One region of the Lysinibacillus sp. NPDC096382 genome, then DNA from elsewhere that is predicted to be linked to it. Evidence: predicted binding sites of a transcription regulator. Region 1 holds the regulator's gene; each other region holds the start of a gene.

Region 1 (3,287 bases):
TCGCTAATTGATGATATAAAAATTTTTTATAGTGAATTTATAAGGAAGAGAGGTAGCAATCGCTACTTCTCTTATTTTTTTGCTATTCATTCTATTCGTCGATCGGGTCTACCCGTCAGTTTGGAACTTAGAACCTTTAAAAATTAAAAAATCAGCGGGACGATAAAACTCCCACTGATTAATACGTTACTTTATTTTGCCCGTTACCCTCTTGATGTTCCCGATATCTCCTATGGACTGTAGCTTTGCTTACTTCAAAGCCTAAACCTCTAAGCGTCATGGCGATTTCCTCAAAGGTGAAGCCTCGATTACGTAGGTTGACAATTTCGTCTATAGGAACATCCTTACGTTCTTGACCATTTGGATTTCCACGGTTAGATAAATTGTTTTCAGGGCGATAGCCATTTTCAACGGCACGACGCATGCCACGACGTATTTTAGCATTATGGATTCTGCGCTGGTACTCCTCTACGATTGCTAAAATTTCTAAGAGCATCGTATCCATTTCATTTAATTGTATAGGTCCCTCGTCTCGCATAGAAAAAACATCAGTTTCAGTTTTCTGCAATAAATGCAATACTGCCATTCGAGCATTTCCACGCCCTAAACGTGTTTCATCCTGTACAAATAATGCTTCTATTTCTTTTTCTTTAATGAAATCAAGCATTTCTAGTAAACCTTCACGTTCCACATCATAACCACTATGCTTGTCCATAAAAACACGCTTGACTTCGTAGCCCTGTTCTTTGGCATAGCGCATCAACTCCTCTTGCTGACGCTCTAATGAAGAACTTTGTGTCTCTTTTTCTGTACTCACACGGCAATAGACAACAGCCGATTGTTGATTCATTATCATTTTTCGTTTCTCGCAATTTCAATTGAATTTATAGGGGATTGGCCACCCACTACTGGAATCACTAGGGATTTACCTGCAATAATTTGTACGTTCGATAATTCATTTTCTGTTTTCACAAGCTTAATCCATTCATCCGTTTTCATTTTACCACGGTATTGATCGGCTAACGACCATAAGCTATCACCATGTGTGATTTCAATTTCTGTGTATGTTACATCGCCTGGGTCTGTTATAAAAAGGTATGCCGCCAAAAGCAGACAAGCTCCTAATAAAGTTGTAATATGTGGATTTTTCTTTAACCAGTTCATGTTTAAAACCCCTTTCCTAGAATGTTTGTTCGGAATATATGTTCTCATATTAATACGAACAAACGTTTTTGTCAAACACTTTTCGAACCTATGTTTGCTTAAGTGTTCGCATTCTGTTATACTATTAATTAGTAGAATGATTAAAAAAAGAGGTGAGCAAATATGAAAAAAGTTTCGAAAAGACAAGAGGCCATATTAGAGTTCATTAAAGAAGAAGTACGAGCAAAGGGGTATCCACCATCTGTACGTGAGATTGGTGAGGCAGTTGGACTTGCCTCAAGCTCAACAGTTCATGGGCATTTAGCTCGTTTAGAACAAAAAGGCTTGATTCGACGCGATCCAACTAAACCACGTGCAATTGAAATTTTAGAGCCAGAGGATTCTATTCAAAAGCAACATGTTATTCATGTCCCATTAGTTGGGAAGGTTACTGCAGGTTCTCCGATAACCGCTGTTGAAAATATCGATGAATATTTCCCACTTCCAGATATTTATGGTACAAGTGAAGATCAATTATTTATGCTTGAAATTATGGGTGAATCAATGATTGAAGCTGGCATTTTAGATGGAGATTTAGTGATTGTTAAACAAAAAGCAACAGCTGATAATGGTGATATTGTCGTAGCAATGACTGAAGAGAATGAAGCAACTGTAAAGCGTTTCTTTAAGGAAAAAAGTCATTTTCGTTTACAGCCTGAAAACTCAACAATGGAGCCAATTATTGTAGATCAAGTTTCTATTTTAGGGCATGTTGTAGGTCTATATCGTCGTGTACATTAAAAGTATCTCAATATTAAAGTATAAAAAGAGGTTATTATGTTCACAAATGGGCATATACCTCTTTTTCTTATCTTTTGAGTGTTATGTTAAACGCTAAAAAAGAACCCACTTGAAAATGGATTCCTTACACCTAGCAATATATTCATGTTCATCACCAAGGTTATCTAGAACCTTGGATAAATAATTAATGCTTATAAAGTTTATGCCTCTACCTTAAATTTCAAACTTGCCTTTACAAATGCAGCAAATAGTTTCTTTGATACTGCATCTCCTACAATAGCTAGCTCTTCAGGATGCCATTGTACTGCTAGACAAAATGGTAAATCATCATGCACTACCGCTTCAACGATACCATCACTTGATTTTGCTACCACTTTCAGCTTTTCTGCTACTACGTTTATTGCCTGATGATGAAATGAATTCACAGCAATTTTTTCTTCCTCAATAATCGTTTTTAATAATGTTTCAGGTGATAGATTAACATAATGTGTTGTAACACCTCGTGCTGCCTGTTGCACATGCTTTATTAATTTTTTACTATGATACTCACTTTCAATATCCTGATAGACTGTGCCTCCAAACGCAACATTTAGTATTTGAAGCCCTCGACAGATTCCGAGAATTGGCATTTTCCGAATATAGGCTGCATTAATTAAAGCAAGCTCCACTGCATCTCGTTCAGGATGAATCTTCCCTAATTTTGGTGCAGGTTCTGCGTCAAAGAGGAATGGATGTACATCATAGCCACCTGATAATAATAATCCGTCCGTCAACGATAAAATTTGTGCTACATCCTCTTCAACGCCAATTGGAATTATCAGTGGAACTCCCCCTGCTTCCATTATACTTTTGCTATAAGCAGCATTTAATCTTGAGGACAAATCATCCTCCGCAAAAGCCGTTATTCCGATAATTGGTTTCATCTTATCCCCTCCATGATCTTTATCTTGCATTCACTGCCTGACTATTAATCATTGAAGGAATCCATCAATGATTACTTACCAAAACCCAAGATACCAATTCATCAACGCATCCCCATAGAAATAGATGATAATAGCTGCTAGAGCAATAGAAGGTCCGAATGGTATAGGCGTTTTCCTTCCCTGTCCACGTATCTTTAATACAACGATGCCAACAATCATGCCAATTACTGCCGCTACAAACAGCGTCAAAATTGTATGTATTGTCCCGAGTACGAGACCAAGTAAAAAGAATAATTTAATATCGCCACCACCCATTCCACCTCTTGATAGAACAGCTATACAATACAATATGCCAAAACCTACGACAGCACCAACTATACTGTCCCACCAAGGAGACAAAGGAGAGATCACGCGTCCAAA
Region 2 (3,287 bases), on a different contig from region 1:
GGCGTACGCTGTATAAAGCCAATTTGCATCAAATATGGCTCATACACATCTTCAATCGTTACACGTTCCTCGCCTATAGATGCTGCCAGCGTATCTAAGCCTACAGGGCCACCACGGAAGCGCTCAATCATATTGGTCACAAGTTTATGGTCAATATGGTCAAGCCCTCTAGGATCGACTTGTAATAGCTCAAGCGCTTGCTTAGCAAGTCCCTCCGTTATCATACCATCTCCGAGCACCTGTGCATAATCTCGCACTCGTTTTAGCAAACGGTTAGCAATACGGGGTGTACCACGCGAGCGTGTCGCCATTTCAAGCGCTGCTACTTGCTCAATCTCAACATCAAATAAATGCGCACTACGTACAACAATTTCTGCAAGTGACGTATTATCATAATACTCTAACCTCAACAACACGCCAAAGCGATCTCTTAAAGGTGCTGATAATGCGCCAGCTCTTGTTGTTGCACCAACGAGTGTAAATGGCGGTAAATCAAGTCGGACAGAACGCGCTTCAGGGCCTTTACCAACGACAATATCTAAACAAAAATCCTCCATCGCAGGATAAAGCACCTCTTCTATGGCACGAGGCAGGCGATGAATTTCATCGATAAATAGCACATCCCCTGGTTCAAGTGAGCTTAAAATAGCTGCTAAATCTCCAGGACGTTCGATCGCAGGGCCGCTAGTCATGCGCACATTGACATTCATTTCATTGGCAATAACAGCAGCTAATGTAGTTTTACCAAGTCCAGGCGGTCCATATAGCAGCACATGATCTAAACTTTCCTGACGAAGCTTTGCCGCTTCAATGAAAATTTGTAAATTCTCCTTGACCTTATGTTGACCAATGTATTGTGCTAATCTTTGTGGCCGTAAAGATAATTCAAACTGTTCATCATAGCTACCCGCCTCACTAGCAATCATACGTTCAGACATGTACTTCCCCCCCTTTCACTATTTTAACTTTAATAGCAATTGTAAAGCTTGTTTCATAAATGCATCTGTTGTTTCAAGCTTGTCGTTTTCTTCGAGCTGTGGACGTATTTTTTCTAATTCTTTTTCAGAATAACCAAGTGCCATTAAGGCAAGAATAGCTTCTTCAAGCTCATGTTTATATGGATTCACACCAAATAACGGTAGCTCATCTTCTGTACTTGGTAGCTCAATAGTCTCCAACAATCCGCTAAGTTTACCTTTTAAATCTAGAATCATTTGACGTGCCGTTTTCTTACCCACACCAGGGAACTTTACTAAAAATGATTCATCTTCTCGTTCAATGGCACTGATAACCTGTTGCGGGTTCCCAGTAGCTAAAATAGCAAGTGCACCCTTCGGTCCAATTCCTGACACTAAAATAAGTTTACGAAACAGTTCTCGCTGATCTAAATTTGGAAAGCCATATAACACTTGTGCATCCTCACGTACATGCAAGTGAACAAAAATTTGTTGTTCAAGGGCCGATGTCCGGAACGCAAATGGATTTGGTGTATTTAGCTGCCAGCCAATCCCTTGTTGTTCAAGGACGATATACTCAGGAGTTATACGCTTTACTTGTCCTTTTAAATAATCATACATTCTATAATCCCTCACAATCATCGTCTTCGATTATAGCATATTACGAACGAATGCTCGACTATAAGAAATAACACAAGTAGTCGTTCACATAACAAAAATGACCGCCAAAAGACGGTCATTTCTTTATCATTTTATCAATATCGTACCACAATTTTGGCCAATATGTGAGGGCCCGTTTTGTAAATGGCACTAAATAATCTAAAAATACCAGTTGTTGATTTAATGGTAAATCCACTGCAAAAAGCCATTCACGTAATAGCTCATTTGGATATTTTAAACGATGTAGCTTTTTTTTATCTAATCGTTTCAACTCTGGTAGCTCAGCAAATATTTTACCAAGGTCATAATCTACGGCAGGTAATACACGATGTAACCATAAAATGTATTCATCATCAGCTTCCCCAAGGTGAGCCAAATCAAAATCAATTAAACGTAATTCCCCATCTGAGCACCATAAAAAATTATGATGGACGACATCTCCATGTAAAAGCGTTGTTTCTTTTTCAGCTACATCTTCCTGAGCGATTAGCTGTAACGATTTCTCACTATAATGTAAAATTTGATTGATTTCTTCTTTTGTTAAAAATGCACGAAATTCATTCCGTCTGCTTTTAAAACGCATATGACGCATTTGCCATTTTAAAAGCTGTGAATAGGTGTGCAAACCTGGCACCCGCTGCCAAGCAATTTTTTTATGTGTATCATGTAATGTATTTAAGAGCTTTAGTGATTCCTTCCGATCCTTTTTATGTGCAAAATTAGCACTATGACTTCCTTCTTGCCAATCTTGCACGATTAAATACTCATCTTCACTTTTCATTAAAGGTAAGATTAGCGAGGGCTCCAGATGTCCAAGTCGTCGATGTATAACCCTTACCTTTTCCGCTATTTCTATCTGCTTTGCTCGTTTCACAAAATAATTTTTGGATTGATATTTATACTTCCAAATATTAGGTTTTACTTCTTCAATGATATACGCTTTTTCACCATCGATAAGGCGTCATCCCGCCTGGAGAAAAATGCGGTGACATCCATGGTCCTACCGAAGCATGTGGCATATGGCAATGTGACGGACATGGCATTGGGCATGGTGGTGGACATGGCGGTGGACAGTAACATGGGTCCATTTGCCACGTCGGCATCATGACTGGTTGTGCATGACAACCACATGGCTGTTCCATTTCCGGCATTTGCTGATATTCAGGGCTCATAGGGAAGAATGGAGATGTACTAGATTCTAAGAATTCTCCCACCCCAGCAACTTTTTCGCATCCCATTTCACATGATGGTTGCTCTGGCATTGTATACGCCTCAACTTGCGGTTCCATAGGCATTTGCATCGGCATTTGCATTGGCATCGGCCAATACATATGATGATGCACTGGCTGATGGCAGCTTGCACAATGTGGTACCGCTGGCATTTGCGGCATGATAAAAATCGGTTGCGGCATTGGTGCTGGTGGTGGCGCCTCCGGTTGGGCTACGGGCTGTGGTTGAATTTGAATTGGAGATACAGTTTGCTCTACACTTGGCATGACAACGTTTTGATTCCAGCTAAGTTCAACAGGCGCTGGCTGAGGCATCGGCATTGGCATTGGATAAGGAATTGGAATCATCTGTGGTTCTGGCATTGGTGGTGGTGGTACAATAATTGGTGGTGGCGTTGGTCTTTGCACCTCTTTTTCTTTAACGTGCCTTGTAGGTGACTCC
Region 3 (3,287 bases), on a different contig from region 1:
GTCTTTTTTTAACGGTGTTAAGTCCTTATGTAGCTAATCATTGGTTTGTGAAAAGTAGAGGGTTGGCAGTAGGAATTTTAACGGCGAGTACTGCAACAGGGCAGTTAATTCTCTTACCATTATTGGCGATTATTATTGAATATTATTCTTGGCGATGGGCGATTGGATTAATGCTTATTCTAAGTATTGTTATGTTCGTCGCTATTTCAATATTTATGAAAAATAAACCACAGGATATAGGGATTCTTCCTTATGGACTGGAAGAAGATCTAGTCGTGCAACAAGAGAATCATAAGAAAAATCCGATTAGTATTGCTTTTAATGGTTTATTTGAGGCAATAAGGAAGAGAGAATTTTGGCTATTAGCGGGAAGTTTTTTTATTTGTGGACTTTCAACTAGTGGGTTAGTTGGTACTCATTTTGTTTCTTACTGTATTAGCTTTGGTGTCCCTTTAGTAACCGCTGCATCCTTTCTTTCCTTTATGGGAGTGTTTAATCTTGTAGGGACTACTTTATCCGGGTGGCTGTCTGATCGTTTTGATAATCGATGGTTATTGTTTTGGTACTACCTTTTAAGAGGAGCGTCTCTGCTTTTACTCCCGTATGCATTAATGCAAGGGTCGCTAACTTTACTGACAATCTTTACAATATTTTATGGATTAGATTGGATTGCTACAGTACCCCCAACGATTAGTATTTCTAGACAAATTTTTGGTACGAATAAAAGTGGCATTATTTATGGGTGGATTTTCGCATCACATCAAGCAGGAGCTGCAGTTGCTGCCTATGGTGGAGGCCTCATTTATAAGTTTTTCAATTCATATACTTGGGCCTTTTTCCTTGCTGGAATGTTCTGTGCATTGGCAAGTTTATTTGTCATCATCGTGAAAAAACAAACGCCTCATCATGCCAATATTTGATAACTAGTTACTCGCTTTGCTTAGAGCGAGACTCTTGACTATCGTCGGTTCTCAAAATTTTGTCAGCTATTTCACTATTGCTTCGTTTTCCAAAGAAAACATTTGTTACTGTCGCTTCGCTTTCACACAGAAAACATTTGTCCAGCTAATATTGGAATTCGCCGCTAACCGAAGGAAGAACGCCGCTAAAGCATAAAGTTGCGCCGCTAACCGAAGGAAGAACGCCGCTAAAGCATAAAGTTGCGCCGCTAACCGAAGGAAGAACGCCGCTAAACCATAAAATTGCGCCGCTAACCAAGAAAAGAACGCCGCAAAACCCGAATTTCCGCCGCTATTGATTTCACACGCAGAAAACATTTGTTGCTGTTGCTACGTTACACTTCGCTTTCGCACCCCTTCTATACACGACACCTTAATTCCATTGAGGCAATAGTTATCACTAAAAAGTTGAAGCCAATATCATATTGGTTTCAACTTTTTTCATTTAAAAAATTTTTGACACCGACCAAACAAAAGTTTATAATATAAACAAATATAATAAAAGGTGATGCTATGAATGAAAGGGAACAGGCGGTCCTTGCATTAATTCGCCAGAATCCGTTTATGTCTCAACAAGAGATGGCCGATAAGATGAATCTGTCTCGACCAGTCCTTGCTAATTTAGTATCGAGCTTGACGAAACAGGGGAAAATTGTAGGCCGTGCGTATATTTTGCCTGAGGAAAATGAAATCATTTGTATCGGTGGAGCCAATCTTGACCGAAAATTTCATGTGAAGGGGAATGTCCAGTTCAGTACATCCAATCCTGCAAGCTCTTCATTTAGTGTAGGTGGTGTAGGACGAAACATTGCTGAAAACTTAGGCAGATTAAATCATCAAGTAACATTGCTGACTACTGCCGGCAAAGATGCTGATTGGCAAGTGATCCAAGAAGCTTCAGAGCCATTTATGAATTTACGTTATGTGGAGCAGTTACCAGACGCTTCAACTGGTTCCTATACTGCGATTATGGATGAGCAGGGCGAGCTAGCATTAGCGGTAGCAAATATGGAAGTATATGATCTTTTATTGCCAAGTTTGCTAAAAAAACATGAGGCAATGCTCATGAACGCAGGCTGCTTTATTATGGACTTGAACTGTCCAAAGGAAACAGTGGCTTACATACAGCAGGTTGCAATTGCCCGTGACATTCCGTTTGTCATCGTACCGGTATCTTCGCCAAAAATGAATCGATTACCTGATACGTTGCAAGGTGTAACATGGTTTATTTGTAACACAGATGAAGCAGAGACGATTGTTGGTCATAAAATCGAAAACTCTGTGCATTATGAAAAGGCTTTACAGCAATTTCTTACATTAGGTGCTGACCAGGTAATTATTACAGCGGGTAGCAAGGGTGTGTATGCAGCTTCTGTTACAACGAAGCCAAGTCATTACGCGGCGAAAGCTATAGAAAAAATTGAAGATGTAACAGGTGCCGGGGACGCCTTTGTAAGTGCTGTAATCCACAGCTGGCTTACTGGGCAATCCTTTGCAACATGTATTGATGCAGGCTTAACGAATGCTAAAAATACGCTTGCATCCCCATATACAGTAAGACCTGAGCTATCAGTTGATTTGTTAAACAGTGAAATGGAGGAATAACAACATGAAAGAATTCATCGTATTATCAGAAGAAGTAAAAGCAGGACAAGCAAAAGGCTTACCAATCGTAGCATTAGAATCAACAATTATTTCTCACGGAATGCCATATCCACAAAATGTTCAAACCGCACGTGAAGTAGAACAAATTGTTCGTGATAATGGTGCAGTACCAGCAACAATTGCTTTAATCGATGGTAAAATTAAAATTGGTTTATCAGATGAAGAACTTGAAATGTTCGGTAATGCTCAAGGTGTAGCAAAAGCATCTCGTCGTGACTTAGGCTATCTTTTAGCAACAAAAAAATTAGGAGCGACAACTGTAGCAGCAACAATGATCTGTGCTGAGCTAGCTAATATTGAAATTTTTGTAACTGGCGGTATCGGTGGCGTACACCGTGGTGCAGAAACAACAATGGATATTTCAGCAGATTTAGAAGAATTAGCTCAAACAAATGTTGCTGTAATTTGTGCGGGTGCTAAGTCAATTTTAGATATTGGTTTAACTTTAGAATATCTTGAAACAAAAGGTGTACCAGTTGTTGGATACGGTACAGATGAGCTACCAGCATTCTATACACGCCAAAGTGGTTTTGATGTAAACTTCAAGATTGATACGCCAGAGGAAGTGGCAGAAATGCTACGTGCCAAATGGCAATTAGGCTTAAAAGGTGGAGCTGTCATTGCTAATCCAATTCCAGAGACTGAAGCTCTTGAGAATTCATT

Evidence for each region. Region 1 encodes LexA, which represses DNA repair genes until DNA is damaged. Its sites were predicted from a motif close to CGAACATATGTTCG; they were not measured.
Region 2: a site for LexA is predicted at 1,621-1,634, ahead of ruvA (Holliday junction branch migration protein RuvA). Genes of this name have one in related genera too.
Region 3: a site for LexA is predicted at 1,427-1,440, ahead of ACIQZA_RS22455 (carbohydrate kinase). Genes of this name have one in related genera too.

What each region holds. Positions count from the first base shown of each region.
Region 1 covers NZ_JBIWFC010000001.1:469,024-472,310, reverse strand. Annotated here, with positions in the region: gene ACIQZA_RS02200 (YneB family resolvase-like protein) at 179-856, opposite strand; gene yneA (cell division suppressor protein YneA) at 853-1,164, opposite strand; gene lexA (transcriptional repressor LexA) at 1,327-1,944, shown strand; gene ACIQZA_RS02185 (gamma-glutamyl-gamma-aminobutyrate hydrolase family protein) at 2,145-2,867, opposite strand; gene ACIQZA_RS02180 (prepilin peptidase) at 2,943-3,287, opposite strand, start outside.
Region 2 covers NZ_JBIWFC010000023.1:1,222-4,508, reverse strand. Annotated here, with positions in the region: gene ruvB (Holliday junction branch migration DNA helicase RuvB) at 1-938, opposite strand, end outside; gene ruvA (Holliday junction branch migration protein RuvA) at 957-1,577, opposite strand; gene ACIQZA_RS22335 (phosphotransferase) at 1,693-2,490, opposite strand; gene ACIQZA_RS22330 (LysM peptidoglycan-binding domain-containing protein) at 2,561-3,287, opposite strand, start outside.
Region 3 covers NZ_JBIWFC010000023.1:27,448-30,734, forward strand. Annotated here, with positions in the region: gene ACIQZA_RS22445 (MFS transporter) at 1-920, shown strand, start outside; gene ACIQZA_RS22450 (hypothetical protein) at 1,026-1,277, opposite strand; gene ACIQZA_RS22455 (carbohydrate kinase) at 1,473-2,564, shown strand; gene ACIQZA_RS22460 (pseudouridine-5'-phosphate glycosidase) at 2,569-3,287, shown strand, end outside.